Regions from separate parts of the Nitrincola nitratireducens genome, predicted to be linked through region 2. Evidence: predicted binding sites of a transcription regulator. Region 2 holds the regulator's gene; each other region holds the start of a gene.
The links. The regulator sigma-54, encoded in region 2, starts transcription at its own class of promoters, with help from an activator protein. The targets are predictions, from matches to a motif close to TGGCACNNNNNTTGCTNT.
Positions count from the first base shown of each region.

Region 1: the regulator sigma-54 is predicted to act here: its motif matches at 1,225-1,242, upstream of flgF (flagellar basal-body rod protein FlgF).
Region 3: the regulator sigma-54 is predicted to act here: its motif matches at 1,526-1,543, upstream of D791_RS16700 (circularly permuted type 2 ATP-grasp protein).
Region 4: the regulator sigma-54 is predicted to act here: its motif matches at 1,893-1,910, upstream of ureA (urease subunit gamma).

Region 1 is NZ_AONB01000023.1:35,626-38,815, reverse strand. It holds gene flgG (flagellar basal-body rod protein FlgG) at 1-398, opposite strand, end outside; gene flgF (flagellar basal-body rod protein FlgF) at 417-1,160, opposite strand; gene D791_RS16075 (flagellar hook-basal body complex protein) at 1,328-3,190, opposite strand, start outside.
Region 2 is NZ_AONB01000001.1:58,451-61,640, forward strand. It holds gene D791_RS00270 (PTS sugar transporter subunit IIA) at 1-202, opposite strand, end outside; gene hpf (ribosome hibernation promoting factor) at 222-512, opposite strand; gene D791_RS00280 (RNA polymerase factor sigma-54) at 564-2,063, opposite strand; gene lptB (LPS export ABC transporter ATP-binding protein) at 2,105-2,830, opposite strand; gene lptA (lipopolysaccharide transport periplasmic protein LptA) at 2,832-3,190, opposite strand, start outside.
Region 3 is NZ_AONB01000025.1:24,510-27,699, forward strand. It holds gene D791_RS16695 (alpha-E domain-containing protein) at 1-25, opposite strand, end outside; gene D791_RS16700 (circularly permuted type 2 ATP-grasp protein) at 29-1,486, opposite strand; partial or broken gene D791_RS16705 (transglutaminase family protein) at 1,819-3,190, shown strand, end outside.
Region 4 is NZ_AONB01000009.1:112,154-115,343, reverse strand. It holds gene ureC (urease subunit alpha) at 1-1,179, opposite strand, end outside; gene D791_RS09760 (urease subunit beta) at 1,197-1,502, opposite strand; gene ureA (urease subunit gamma) at 1,513-1,815, opposite strand; gene trpB (tryptophan synthase subunit beta) at 2,085-3,190, opposite strand, start outside.

The DNA of each region.
Region 1 (3,190 bases), on a different contig from region 2:
CCTTCAGCCGTGACCACCTGATTGTCAGCATTTAAATGGAATTGACCATTGCGGGTGTAGGCAATGTCACCATTGGGCTGGACGACTTGGAAAAATCCACGACCATTGATGGCCAAGTCAAAGGTACGATCGGTAATCTGCAAATCACCCGTTTCGAACATTTTTTGCGTACTAACTGTCCGCACACCATGGCCTAGCTGCAATCCAGAAGGAAGCTGGGCATCATTGGCATTCTGAGCCCCTGGCTGACGGCGGACTTGATAAAGCAAATCCTCAAAAACGGCGCGATCTTTTTTAAAGCCCACCGTACTGACGTTCGCTAAGTTATTCGAAATCACGCGAAGGTTGGTGTCTTGTGCACTCAAACCGGTTTTAGCTACATGAAGCGCGCCGTGCATAACTGTATACTCCTAAAATTAGCTCATTTGCAGCAAGCGAGCCGAAGCGCTTGAGTTTTCTTCTGCAGTTTTCATCATCTTAATTTGAATTTCGTACTGTCGAGATAAACTGATGATGGACGTCATTTCTTCGATGGCATTCACATTACTGGTCTCGAGATAGCCAGAGCGCATTTGCAAATCCAGAGCTGGTGCGATCGGGACACGATCATCGGTTCTCATCAAGCCATCTGGCCCTTTAAACGAATTGGCAGGATCTAAACGGACCATTTTAATTACATCGACCAAAGCCAACTCGGCTGCATTATCGCCAAGTGGCCGGATGGTAATTGAGCCATCATTGGCAATATCGATGCTTTGGTAATCAGGAATGAAAATTGGAATACCGCCATTACCAATAATCGGCAAACCATTGCCCGTCACTAATTGATTGGCGGCATTGATCTGCAGAGCACCCGCGCGGGTGTAAGCTTCATTACCATCCGGCCCTTGGACGGCTAACCATCCCTCACCCATAATGGCAATATCGAGTGCACGTCCTGTTTGCTGCAAGGTTCCTGATTCCCGGTTGGTGCCGGGTGTTTCGGCCATCGCATAGACACGTGACGTGTGGCCATCGCCAAACACACGCATTGATCGGGCTTGCTCAAAATCTTGCTTAAACCCAGTCGTGGTAACGTTTGCAAGGTTATTAGACCGAATCTGTTGCGCGTTCATGTTTTCTCGCGCCCCCGTCATGGCCAAAAACAGCACCTTATCCATCGTCTACTCCTATTCAGCTGACAAGCGGTTAAGTCTTGCCGCTTTTGTATTCTCTAAGCATGTATAAGCAAGGGTCGTGCCACAGAAGACACGCAGACTAAGTTTCAGCAAAAAAAAAGCCTCCACCGATAGAGGTAGAGGCTTTTTTCTTGAACCCAGATAGATTATTAGATGTTCAAAATATTCTGAGTAATGTTATTAACCGTTTCTAACGTTTTAGAGCTTGCTTGGAAGTTACGCTGCGCCTGGATCAAGTTCACAAGCTCAGTGGACAAATCCACATTCGATTGCTCCAACGCCGCCGAGCGCAAGGTTCCGTTCAAGCCCGTTCCGGGGGCGTTCAGAATCGGATTACCTGACTGCAAGGATGCAATCCACTCTGTATTACCGACTGGTTGGAGCCCGTCTTGGTTCTCAAAGGTGGCGAAAGCAACAATACCTAAACGCTGCTCTTGACCATTACTGAAAGACGCAATCATTTCACCGGTAGGGGCAAATGTCACACCAATTAAGTCACCCTTCGCATAGCCATTTTGCTGCTGCGATTTCACGATAGACGCCGAAGCAAATTGGGTCGTGTTATCTAGACGCATATCAATGACCGTCGTTTCAGAAGCAGGATCAGCACCTTTGATTTGAATACTCGGTGCACGCCCTCCAGCCGGGAATTGCTCACCATTGACTTCGGTCAGCAAACCGTTAGAGGGATTGAACTTAATCAGAATTTGGCCTGGTTCTGTATCGACACCAGCACCCGGAACTTGGGGTTTACCTATATCCAATAATTCGACATTATTAAGATACGCATACATACGGTAGTAGCCACGATAGTCGTTATCACCCTCAACGATGTTGCTGGTTTCTATTTGACTGTCGGTTACTGCAGTTGTAATAAGGTTATCGCCAAACTGTAAACCAGCACCTGCAGGCGGATCGGTCAATGTTAAACGCGGTTTATAGACAGGTGAAGCATTATCCAAATTGCCGACATCCGCTTTAAACTTAAGCGTCACGGTTGGCACAGCCCCAAGTGTATTGATTTCAACTGACTCAATCTCGGGATTGCGATCTAAAATTTGTGCTTCACGATTTTTAATCGCCTGAGCAATTTGCTCTGCTGTATTGGAGGCAGCAATTGGAATAGTCACACCTGCTAACAAAATATTCCCGGTTGTACCGATTGCTGTGGTTTTATTGCCATCAACTGTTATATCGTAAGTTCGAGTCTCATTCGCTTCTCTAAACCGATCTGCCACAAGTGTATTAAATTTAGTCGCTGACGTCTGATCTGGATTCTGCACAAGAACCTGTCCAGTATCGGAGGCCCAAGATTTAAACTCAAAGGTCACTCTACCCGTTGGAGTACTTGCCGGTGGCGGCGATAACTCACGACGAACAGTCGTCAAATCAATTCGTGGATCAGCTTGGCTAATTGCATTAAAACCACTCAACTGAGGTGGCGTCACCGCTAGGTTATCAATTAATCTACCTTCAGTATCAAAATCAACCGCTGTCAACTGAACACCGGCTATTCTAGGAAAATCAGTTGCAACAGCCAAATCAAATACAAACAACTCACGAACAGGGCGCTGCTCTGCAAAGTTATACTTTAACGTTTGAGGATTACCTAAACTATCGAAGGTTCTAACCGTCGTTGAATAGGTAAATGAACTTGGATCATCTTTACTGTAAGTTGGCGTCAGAGTGGTTGCATCTGCTCGCGCATCAATGTTAACAGCAAGATTAATATTGTCGGTTGCTTTTGGCAGACTTTCTTTCTCTTTCACGGCAAGATTGCCAATAGGTAACTGGTTACCCTGCGCATCCAACCCATAACCTTGTAAAAACTTGCCACTGGGCGATACTATCAGACCCTCTTTATTTAACTCAAATGCACCAGCGCGCGTGTAAGTAACAGAGCCTCGACCATCATCCAATTGGAAAAAACCAGAACCATTAATGGCCAAATCAAGATTATTGTTCGTAAACTCTATCGTACCTGCGCTAAAATCCTGAGAAATTCCAGACAC
Region 2 (3,190 bases):
AGTGTGGAATAGCCACACCGTCGCCGATGCCAGTGCTACCGAGACGCTCTCTGTTTAAAAGACCGCTGAAGATGTCTTCAGCATCTAATCCGCTTGCTTGCTCAGCTAGGGTTTGGCTGGCAAGTTCAAGAACCCTTTTTTTGCTGATGGCGTCAATATGACAAAGGGTTCTTGATTCGGTCAGTAGCTCGGAAATAGGCATGATAATTACTAAATCGTCTTTATTTATGGGATTTCATTTTTTCTTTATGCTTAATAACTTGTCGGTCAAGTTTATCGACCAAAGCATCAATCGCCGCATACATATCTTCATTTTCGGACTGCGCAAACACTTCACCACCGGCGAGGTGCATTGTAGCTTCCGCTTTCTGGCGTTGTTTTTCAATACTCAGTGTGACTTGAACATTGGTAATGTTATCAAAATGACGTTCAAGACGCTCAAATTTAGTGTGAACGTAGTCATTTAGGGATTCAGTCAATTCTACATGGTGGCCAGTAATATTGATCTGCATGGGTTGTCTCCTTGGTAAGGGTACGAAATGGCTCGTACCTATCTATTATAATTAAAGCAGACGCTTACGCTCATTAGAAGGTGGAATACCTAAAGCTTCACGATATTTTGCTACGGTTCGACGGGCAACATTGATACCTTGCTCCATTAAGAGTTGTGCAATTTTATTATCGCTTAAAGGCTTGGCGGTATTCTCACTTGTAACAAGCTTTTTAATCAGAGCTCGGATAGCTGTTGAAGATGCGCCTTCTCCATCAGCCGTGTTCACCTGGCTTGAGAAAAAATATTTCAATTCAAAAATACCTCGAGGAGTATGAATGAATTTTTGAGTGGTGACACGTGAAATGGTGGATTCATGCATAGAGACGGCCTCAGCAATATCATGAAGGACCATCGGTTTCATGCCCTCTTCACCCATTTCTAAGAAGTCTTTTTGGCGCTCGACGATTTCTGTTGCGACTTTTAATAAGGTCTCGTTTCGACTCATTAGGCTCTTTAGAAACCAGCGAGCTTCTTGTAGGTGGTTTTTCAAATAGGTGTTGTCAGCACTGTTGTCGGCTCGTCGAATTAAATCGGCATATTGTGTATTAATCTGAAGCTTCGGTGATGTCTCTGGGCTTAGCGAGACAATCCATTGATCTTGGACTTTGCGAACGACAACATCAGGTATGACATATTCAGATTGACTGGAAGCAATGCTGGCACCGGGCTTTGGATTGAGTGACTGAATGATCTCGATGACCGACGACAAGTCTTCTTCGTTCAAGCGCAGCTTGCGCATTAGCGCTTTGTAGTCATGATTCCCTAAGAGTTGGAGATGTTCATTCGCTAACTTTAAAGCCGTTTCTCTCCAAGGCAGAGTGTCTGGTAATTGTTTAATCTGAATGCTTAAACACTCGCTCAAATCACGTGCCGCAACGCCAGGGGGGTCAAATTGTTGAACCCTGTGTAACACGGCGATGACTTCATCAAGGTCAATATCACTGAAGATATCGGGGAATTGAGCAACGAATTGCTCCATGAGTTCATCAACACTAACCTGCAGATATCCATCAGGGTCAATGGCCTCAATTATCGCTTCAGCAATCAGGCGATCCGCATCGGACATAGGTGTTAAATTTAACTGCCAATTTAAATGATCAAGCAGCGTGTCTTCACGAGAGTCGTTTTCATTGTCGGCCCATTCGCTGTCAGAACTGCTCCCTGAACTTTGATGCTGAAAGGTATCTTCCCAGCTGCTGTCTGTGGGGAGGTCTTCAGGTATTTGATCGTTCCAATCGTGCTCAGCTTCCGCTTCATGCTCAACCACCTCTTCACGGTCATTTGAGGAGGGTTCTGTGCTCAGCTCTCGTTGGTTGTCCGAACTTAAATGGACTGGGATATCCGTATCCGTATCATCTTCGCTGATTTCAAGCAGCGGATTGCTTTCCAGCGCTTGTTGTATCTCTTGTTGTAGGTCCAACGTCGATAATTGCAATAAGCGAATAGCCTGCTGCAATTGCGGCGTCATGGTGAGGTGCTGGCCGATTTTTAAATGTAAGGCTTGCTTCATATGCCAGATATATCACTCAGTTGAAGGATACGGATTAATGTTTAGAGCCTGAACTGCTCGCCAAGATAGGCTTGTCGAACCTGTTCATTTGCCATTATGTCAGATGGGTGGCCTTCTGCAAGGATATGACCTTCCGAAACAATGTATGCTCGTTCACATATATCAAGTGTTTCACGGACATTGTGGTCCGTGATTAACACGCCGATATTTTTAGATTGTAGATGCTTGATCGTTTGCTTTATATCGCTAACCGATATTGGATCAACACCCGCAAAGGGTTCATCAAGCAAAATAAACGCAGGTTCGGTTGCCAACGCTCGCGCGATTTCAACACGTCGACGCTCTCCACCAGATAGGGACATGCCTAAACTGTCACGTATATGCGTAATACTAAACTCTTCTAGCAAGCTTTCAAGCATTGCCTTGCGCTGAGATGAGTTAAGATCTTTTCGCGTTTGTAAAACAGCCAAGATGTTTTCAGCAACCGATAGTTTCCTGAATACGGAGGCTTCTTGTGGCAAGTAGCCCAAGCCAAGGCGTGCGCGCCCGTGCATCGGTAAACGGGTAATATCTTTTTCATCAATTAAAATAGCGCCTTGATCTGCGTTGATCAAACCAACAATCATATAAAAGCAGGTTGTTTTTCCAGCACCGTTAGGGCCAAGGAGTCCTACAATTTCACCTTGCTTAAGATGTAAGGACACATCGCGCACGACCTGTCGACGTTTATACGACTTAGCTAAATGTTGTGCTTCAAGCGTGATCATATCAATTGTTGGACCTAGGTTGAATGATCATTTCGACGCGTTGACCACCAGGTTGCTCGCTACCGAATGCATCTACAATCGATTTATCCATGTTGTAAACAATACGCTGTCCTGTAAAGCGGTCATTGGCTTGTTGAACTTGAGCATTGCCCGTGATGGTAATGAGTTGTGTGGGGATACGATAGTCCATTTGATTGCCATAGGCGCGTGTTACAGGTTGGCTTGCTACAGATTGCTGTTGAAACTCCGCTGGATTGCCAGAGGATACGATCCGAGCAATGCTTCCTTGGTTGTCACGATGAAGTTCGACACGACTGCCTTTGAGGATCATGCTGCCTTGTTTGATTTCAACATTGCCCG
Region 3 (3,190 bases), on a different contig from region 2:
CACTTTCGGCAACTCTTGATAACATAACTCAACCCCTCTTAGTATCGACAATCCAAGTATCTTTGCTACCCCCACCTTGTGAGGAATTGACCACCAAGGATCCTTTGGTCATTGCCACACGCGTGAGTCCGCCCATGGTCACATAGGTAGACTGACCACCCGACAGAATAAAGGGACGCAAGTCAACATGACGCGGCTCCATTCCTTCATCACACAAGGTCGGAGCGGTTGATAAAGATAACGTAGGCTGCGCCATATAATTACGCGGATTGGCATTAATTAAGTCAGCGAACACTTTTCGCTCTTTTTTAGTGGAGTGAGGACCAATCAACATGCCATAACCACCCGACTCATTCGCAGGTTTTACAACTAGCTTGTCGAGATTATCCAACACATACTTGCGATCATCTTCGAACATACACAGATAGCTCGGCACATTCGGCAAGAGAGGCTCTTGATCGAGATAGTAGCGTATAATCTCAGGAACAAAGGCATACACGACCTTATCATCTGCAACCCCCGCTCCTGGCGCATTGGCTAAAGCCACTTTACCACTGCGCCACGCCCGCATCAGGCCCGGAACACCTAACATTGAATCAGGATTAAAGGCTTCAGGGTCTAAGAACATGTCGTCAATACGGCGATAAATGACGTCAACTCGTTGCAAACCGTCCACGGTACGCATGTACACGCAGTCGTCTTCACCTACCACCAAGTCGCTGCCTTCAACCAACTCCACTCCCATTTGTTGAGCTAAATATGAATGCTCAAAATACGCGGAGTTATAGATACCCGGGGTTAGAACGACGATTTGTGGATCATCTCCAGGTCTTGGCGACATAGAGGCTAGCATGTCATATAGCTGATCGGTGTAATCATCAACCGGTTGTATCCGCCCAGTTGCAAATAACTCAGGCAATACACGCTTGGTGACGTTGCGATTTTCAAGCATGTACGACACGCCCGACGGTACTCGTAAATTATCTTCTAAGACGTAGAGCGTTCCATCCTTGTCTCTGACTAAATCAGAGCCACAAATGTGTGCCCAAACACGGTGCGGTGGTGTAATCCCCACACACTGGGGTCGGAAGTTAACGGACTGCGCTAGCACTTCTGCTGGAAACACACCATCTTTGACAATTTTCTGATCATGATAGAGATCGTCAATGAACATATTGAGTGCCTGCACACGCTGCTTTAATCCTGCAGAGGTTCGTTGCCACTCGTCTAGAGGAATGATTCTTGGAACAATATCAAAAGGCCAAGCGCGATCAATCATGCTGCCTTCGGTGTACACCGTAAAGGTGATCCCCATCATTTGAATTGCAACATCAACCGCCGTTTTATGATCGGCTAATTCACGTGCATCCAACTGTGCTAAATACTCACACAACATCCGAGAAACATCTCGCGGTTGCCCAGGCCCTGCAAGTAGCTCATCGTAAAAGCCATTACACGCGTAATTTTGCCAGTTTACTTTACTCATGGCATGCATTCCGTTCTATTTGTAGATGTTACAAGAATATTAGCAATTGCCATACCAACCGTTATTTTGTTGATATGGATATGCGTTTTTTCGCTACCGCTTGTATTTGTGCACCATAATGCTCATCAAAAAACCCAGCATAAGCACCAAAACAGTGCAGAAATATATCTAAACCTATGTGTCGTTGTTTTTAGACTATAGTTCGTGTGAGCCTATTTTTTCTACCTTTATTCAGAATTCACTATGAATTACATAAATAGGCAGTATAAGTGGCATATCAATTGCTGTTCGTTCACTATACTTACTTAACGATCATTGACCGGATTAAGACGATGACCATACGTGTTGCACTGAAGCACTCTACCCGTTACGACTTCGACAGACCCGTCAACCTTTCGCCTCACTTGGTGCGCCTCAGACCGGCCCCGCACAGTCGTACTCCGATTGATGCCTATTCACTCAAAGTCTCAGGTGGTGAATACTTTATAAATTGGCAGCAAGATCCCTTTGGAAACCACCTCGCTCGATTGGTGTTTCCAGAGAAGGTGACGCATTTGCATGTCGATGTTGAGCTAATCGCCCCTATGACGGTTATCAACCCCTTCGACTTTTTTATTGAAGACTATGCGCAAGCGTTTCCGTTTAAGTACCTGACGGATTAAAAAAAGAGCTGATACCTTATTTAGAAATCACTGAGTCCGGTCCATTACTCACCCAGTGGCTAAGTGAAGTCGCCGATAAACCTACCCCTATGGTTGATTTTCTTGTCGCGATTAATCAGCGTTTAGAGCAAGACATCGACTATTTGATTCGTATGGAGCCTGGCGTACAAACGGCCGAAGAAACCTTAACGAAAGCTCAGGGGTCGTGTCGAGATTCAGCGTGGCTCATGGTGCAAATCTTACGGCACCTTGGTTTAGCGGCGCGCTTTGTGTCTGGCTATCTCATCCAGCTTACAGCAGATGTCAAAGCTCTGGATGGCCCTTCAGGTACAGAGGTTGACTTTACCGATTTGCATGCTTGGACAGAAGTCTTCATTCCAGGAGCTGGCTGGGTTGGTCTAGACCCAACATCGGGACTTTTTGCAGGCGAAGGCCACATTCCTTTGGCTGCAACACCCGAGCCCTCCAGTGCGGCCCCTATTACCGGACTCTCGGACAAGTGTGAGGTTGAATTTGACTTTGAAATGAGCGTCACCCGAGTCCATGAAGACCCACGTGTTACCAAGCCTTACACTGACGAGCAGTGGTCTAAGATCGAGGCGCTGGGTGACTATGTCGACGAACGGATTGAAGCCAACGATTTGCGTCTAACAATGGGGGGTGAGCCGACGTTTGTATCGATTGACGACATGGATGCACCTGAATGGAACACCGAAGCACAAGGCCCCAACAAGCGCCGCCTTGCAGAAGGGCTTTTAAAGCGCCTAAGACCGCATTTTGCACCTGGTAGTCTCATCCATTATCAGCAAGGAAAATGGTATCCAGGCGAACCCCTACCCAGATGGGCCTTAGCCTGCTACTGGCGCAAAGACGGTCTTCCTGTTTGGAAAAATGACAGCCTACTGGCCGACATGTATAAAGACTATTCAGTCACGCCTGACATTGCCAAGAGTTTTACAACCCGCTTGGCCAAGCGTATCGGAGTGGCCGAGAAGTGGATCATTCCCTGCTTTGAAGATGCCTACTACTACTTGTGGCTGGA
Region 4 (3,190 bases), on a different contig from region 2:
CTCGGAGTCTTCTGGAAGAGGACCGCGTTGCACACGCATCTTGTGTGCAGTCTGCCAAGTCCGAGTAATCACTTCACCCACGCGCCCCATGGCTTGAGAGTCGGATGAAATCATCGAAAAAGCACCCAAATCATGCAGAATGTCTTCAGATGCGATGGTTTCACGGCGAATACGTGACTCGGCGAAGGCAACATCTTCGGCGATGGCCGGATCAAGATGGTGGCAGACCATCAACATATCCAAATGCTCATCGACCGTATTAATCGTATAGGGACGCGTGGGGTTGGTCGAAGAGGGCAGAACATTCGACTCACCGCAGGCTTTAATAATATCGGGCGCATGGCCACCGCCAGCACCTTCGGTGTGGTAGGTGTGAATCACACGGCCATTGATCGCGGCCAGGGTGGATTCAACAAAGCCAGACTCATTCAGCGTGTCGGTATGGATGGCCACTTGTATATCCATCTCATCCGCCACACTTAAGCAGCAATTGATGGCTGCCGGGGTTGTGCCCCAGTCTTCATGGAGCTTTAATCCCATTGCGCCCGCTTGAATTTGCTCGCGCAGCGCTTCAGGTAAGCTTGCATTGCCCTTGCCTAAAAAGCCGAGGTTGATGGGTAAGCTGTCACCTGCCTCCAGCATGCGATATATGTTCCAAGGCCCTGATGTACAGGTGGTGGCGTTGGTTCCCGTTGCAGGGCCCGTGCCGCCACCAATCATGGTGGTGACGCCTGAGCAAAGGGCTTCGTCAACCTGTTGTGGGCAGATAAAATGAATATGGGCATCAATGCCGCCAGCGGTGAGTATTTGGCCTTCTCCTGCGATTACCTCGGTGCCAGGGCCAACGACAATATCGACGCCGGGTTGGGTATCGGGATTGCCTGCTTTGCCGATGGCTTGAATGCGTCCATTCTTGATCCCGACGTCGGCTTTGACGATGCCCCAATGATCGATAATCAACGCATTTGTAATGACAAGATCGACGGTAAATTCAGACACCGATTGCGCTTGTCCCATGCCATCGCGAATGACTTTTCCGCCACCAAATTTGACTTCGTCACCATAGATGGTGAAGTCTTTTTCAACTTCCAGCCAAAGCTCGCTATCCGCTAGACGTAACTTGTCCCCCGTTGTGGGACCAAACATTTCCGCATAGGCTTGTCGTGAAATACTTGCCATTGAAGCCTCCCGTTGTCTTATAGACTGCCCATGATTTTGCCTTGAAATCCATACACCTTGCGCTCACCTGCATAGGCAACCAGTTCGACGGTGCGACTTTGCCCTGGCTCAAAACGCACCGCTGTGCCAGCGGCGATATTCAAGCGAAAGCCTCGTGTCTTTTCGCGATCAAATTGCAAGGCATCATTGGCTTCATAAAAATGATAATGAGACCCCAGTTGTATGGGACGATCGCCTGTATTTGCAACGCTTACGCTCAGGGTTTCGCGGCCAACATTCAACTCAATGTCACCAGGCAGGACTTTCATTTCACCCGGAATCATGTGCTACTCCTCAGACAATAGGATCATGGATAGTGACGAGCTTGGTCCCATCCGGAAAGGTCGCTTCAATCTGAACTTCAGGAATCATCTCGGCGATCCCGTCCATTACATCTTCGCGAGTTAGCAGGGTACGGCCGTAATCCATCAGTTCAGCAACTGTGCGTCCGTCTCTGGCACCCTCCATAATTGCGGCACTGATGTAAGCGATAGACTCAGGATAGTTGAGTTTTACTCCGCGTGCTTTGCGACGTTCGGCCACTAAAGCCGCGGTGAAAAGTAAAAGTTTGTCTTTCTCGCGGGGTGTTAATTCCATAACCTAGTCTCGGTTGAGGTCCGGCATCGGACGATTAATCAACGAGTCAAAAAGACTTGCTTAAGTATGCCTTTGATTTAGCAAAGAGCGTGCCATGACCCATGACGGCGCATCAGGCTCTTTCTGCTCTTTTTCGGTGCGAAAATTGCACCAAAATCATGCATTTAAAAATGTTCTTGATAGATTTTGGTGCGGTGTTTCTTTGCCAATGAGAGGGCGCTCATGTGAATTACTTTACAGCAAAGCAATCCACATAGGGTGTTGATAACTTAAAGCTTTAACAACTCGGCAACATAATCGGCATCTTTGTCGCCACGCCCGGAAATATTGATCAAAATGGTTTTGTCTTTACTTAAGGTCGGCGCAGTACGAATCGCCCAAGCAACCGCATGAGAGCTTTCAAGCGCTGGGATAATGCCTTCTACACGAGACAGCATCATATAGGCATCTAAACACTCTTGGTCCGTTGCTGTGGCATACTGCACACGGCCTAGGTCTTTTAAATAGGAGTGTTGGGGGCCAACGCCAGGGTAGTCTAACCCAGAGGCAATGGAATGAACGGGCATCGGCTCGCCGTCTTCAGTTTCTAAGACGTAGCACTTCATACCGTGAATTTGTCCTGGTTTACCAAGCGTTAGGGTCGCCGAATGTTGATCTGTATCCAGTCCTTTTCCTGCAGGTTCAACCCCAACCATTTGAACATCTTCATCGTTCAAAAACGCAGTAAAGAGGCCAATCGAATTACACCCGCCGCCAACACATGCGGTCAGATAGTCAGGCAACTTGCCAAAGCGGCTGAGGAACTGCTCTCTTGCTTCTTCACCTATGACGGATTGGAAGTCACGCACCATTTTTGGGAAGGGGTGAGGACCAACAACAGAACCAATGGCGTAGATGTAGTTTTGTGGGTCTTTTAAGTATTCTTCAAAGGCGCTGTCGACTGCATCCTTTAAGGTCGCGGTTCCGCGTGTCACAGGGATCAGCGTACAGCCTAGGATTTTCATTTTCACAACGTTGGGGTGTTCTTTTTCAATATCGACCTGTCCCATGTGAATTTCGCAGGGAATACCCACCAATGCACAGGCTGTTGCCAAAGCAACGCCATGTTGTCCTGCACCGGTTTCGGCAATCACTTTGGTTTTACCCATGTATTTCGCCAGTAAGGCTTCGCCTAAGCAGTGGTTAACCTTGTGTGCGCCAGTATGGTTTAAGTCTTCACGCTTCAAAAAGATTTGCGCCCCACCGAGTTTTTCGCTCAAACGACGTGCATGAAAGAGCGCACTTGGACGGCCAATGTAGTCTGCAAACAGTGTTTTTAACTCGTCTTGAAACTCGGGCATCTGTCGAATTTCTTCGTAGGCCTTGTCTATATCAT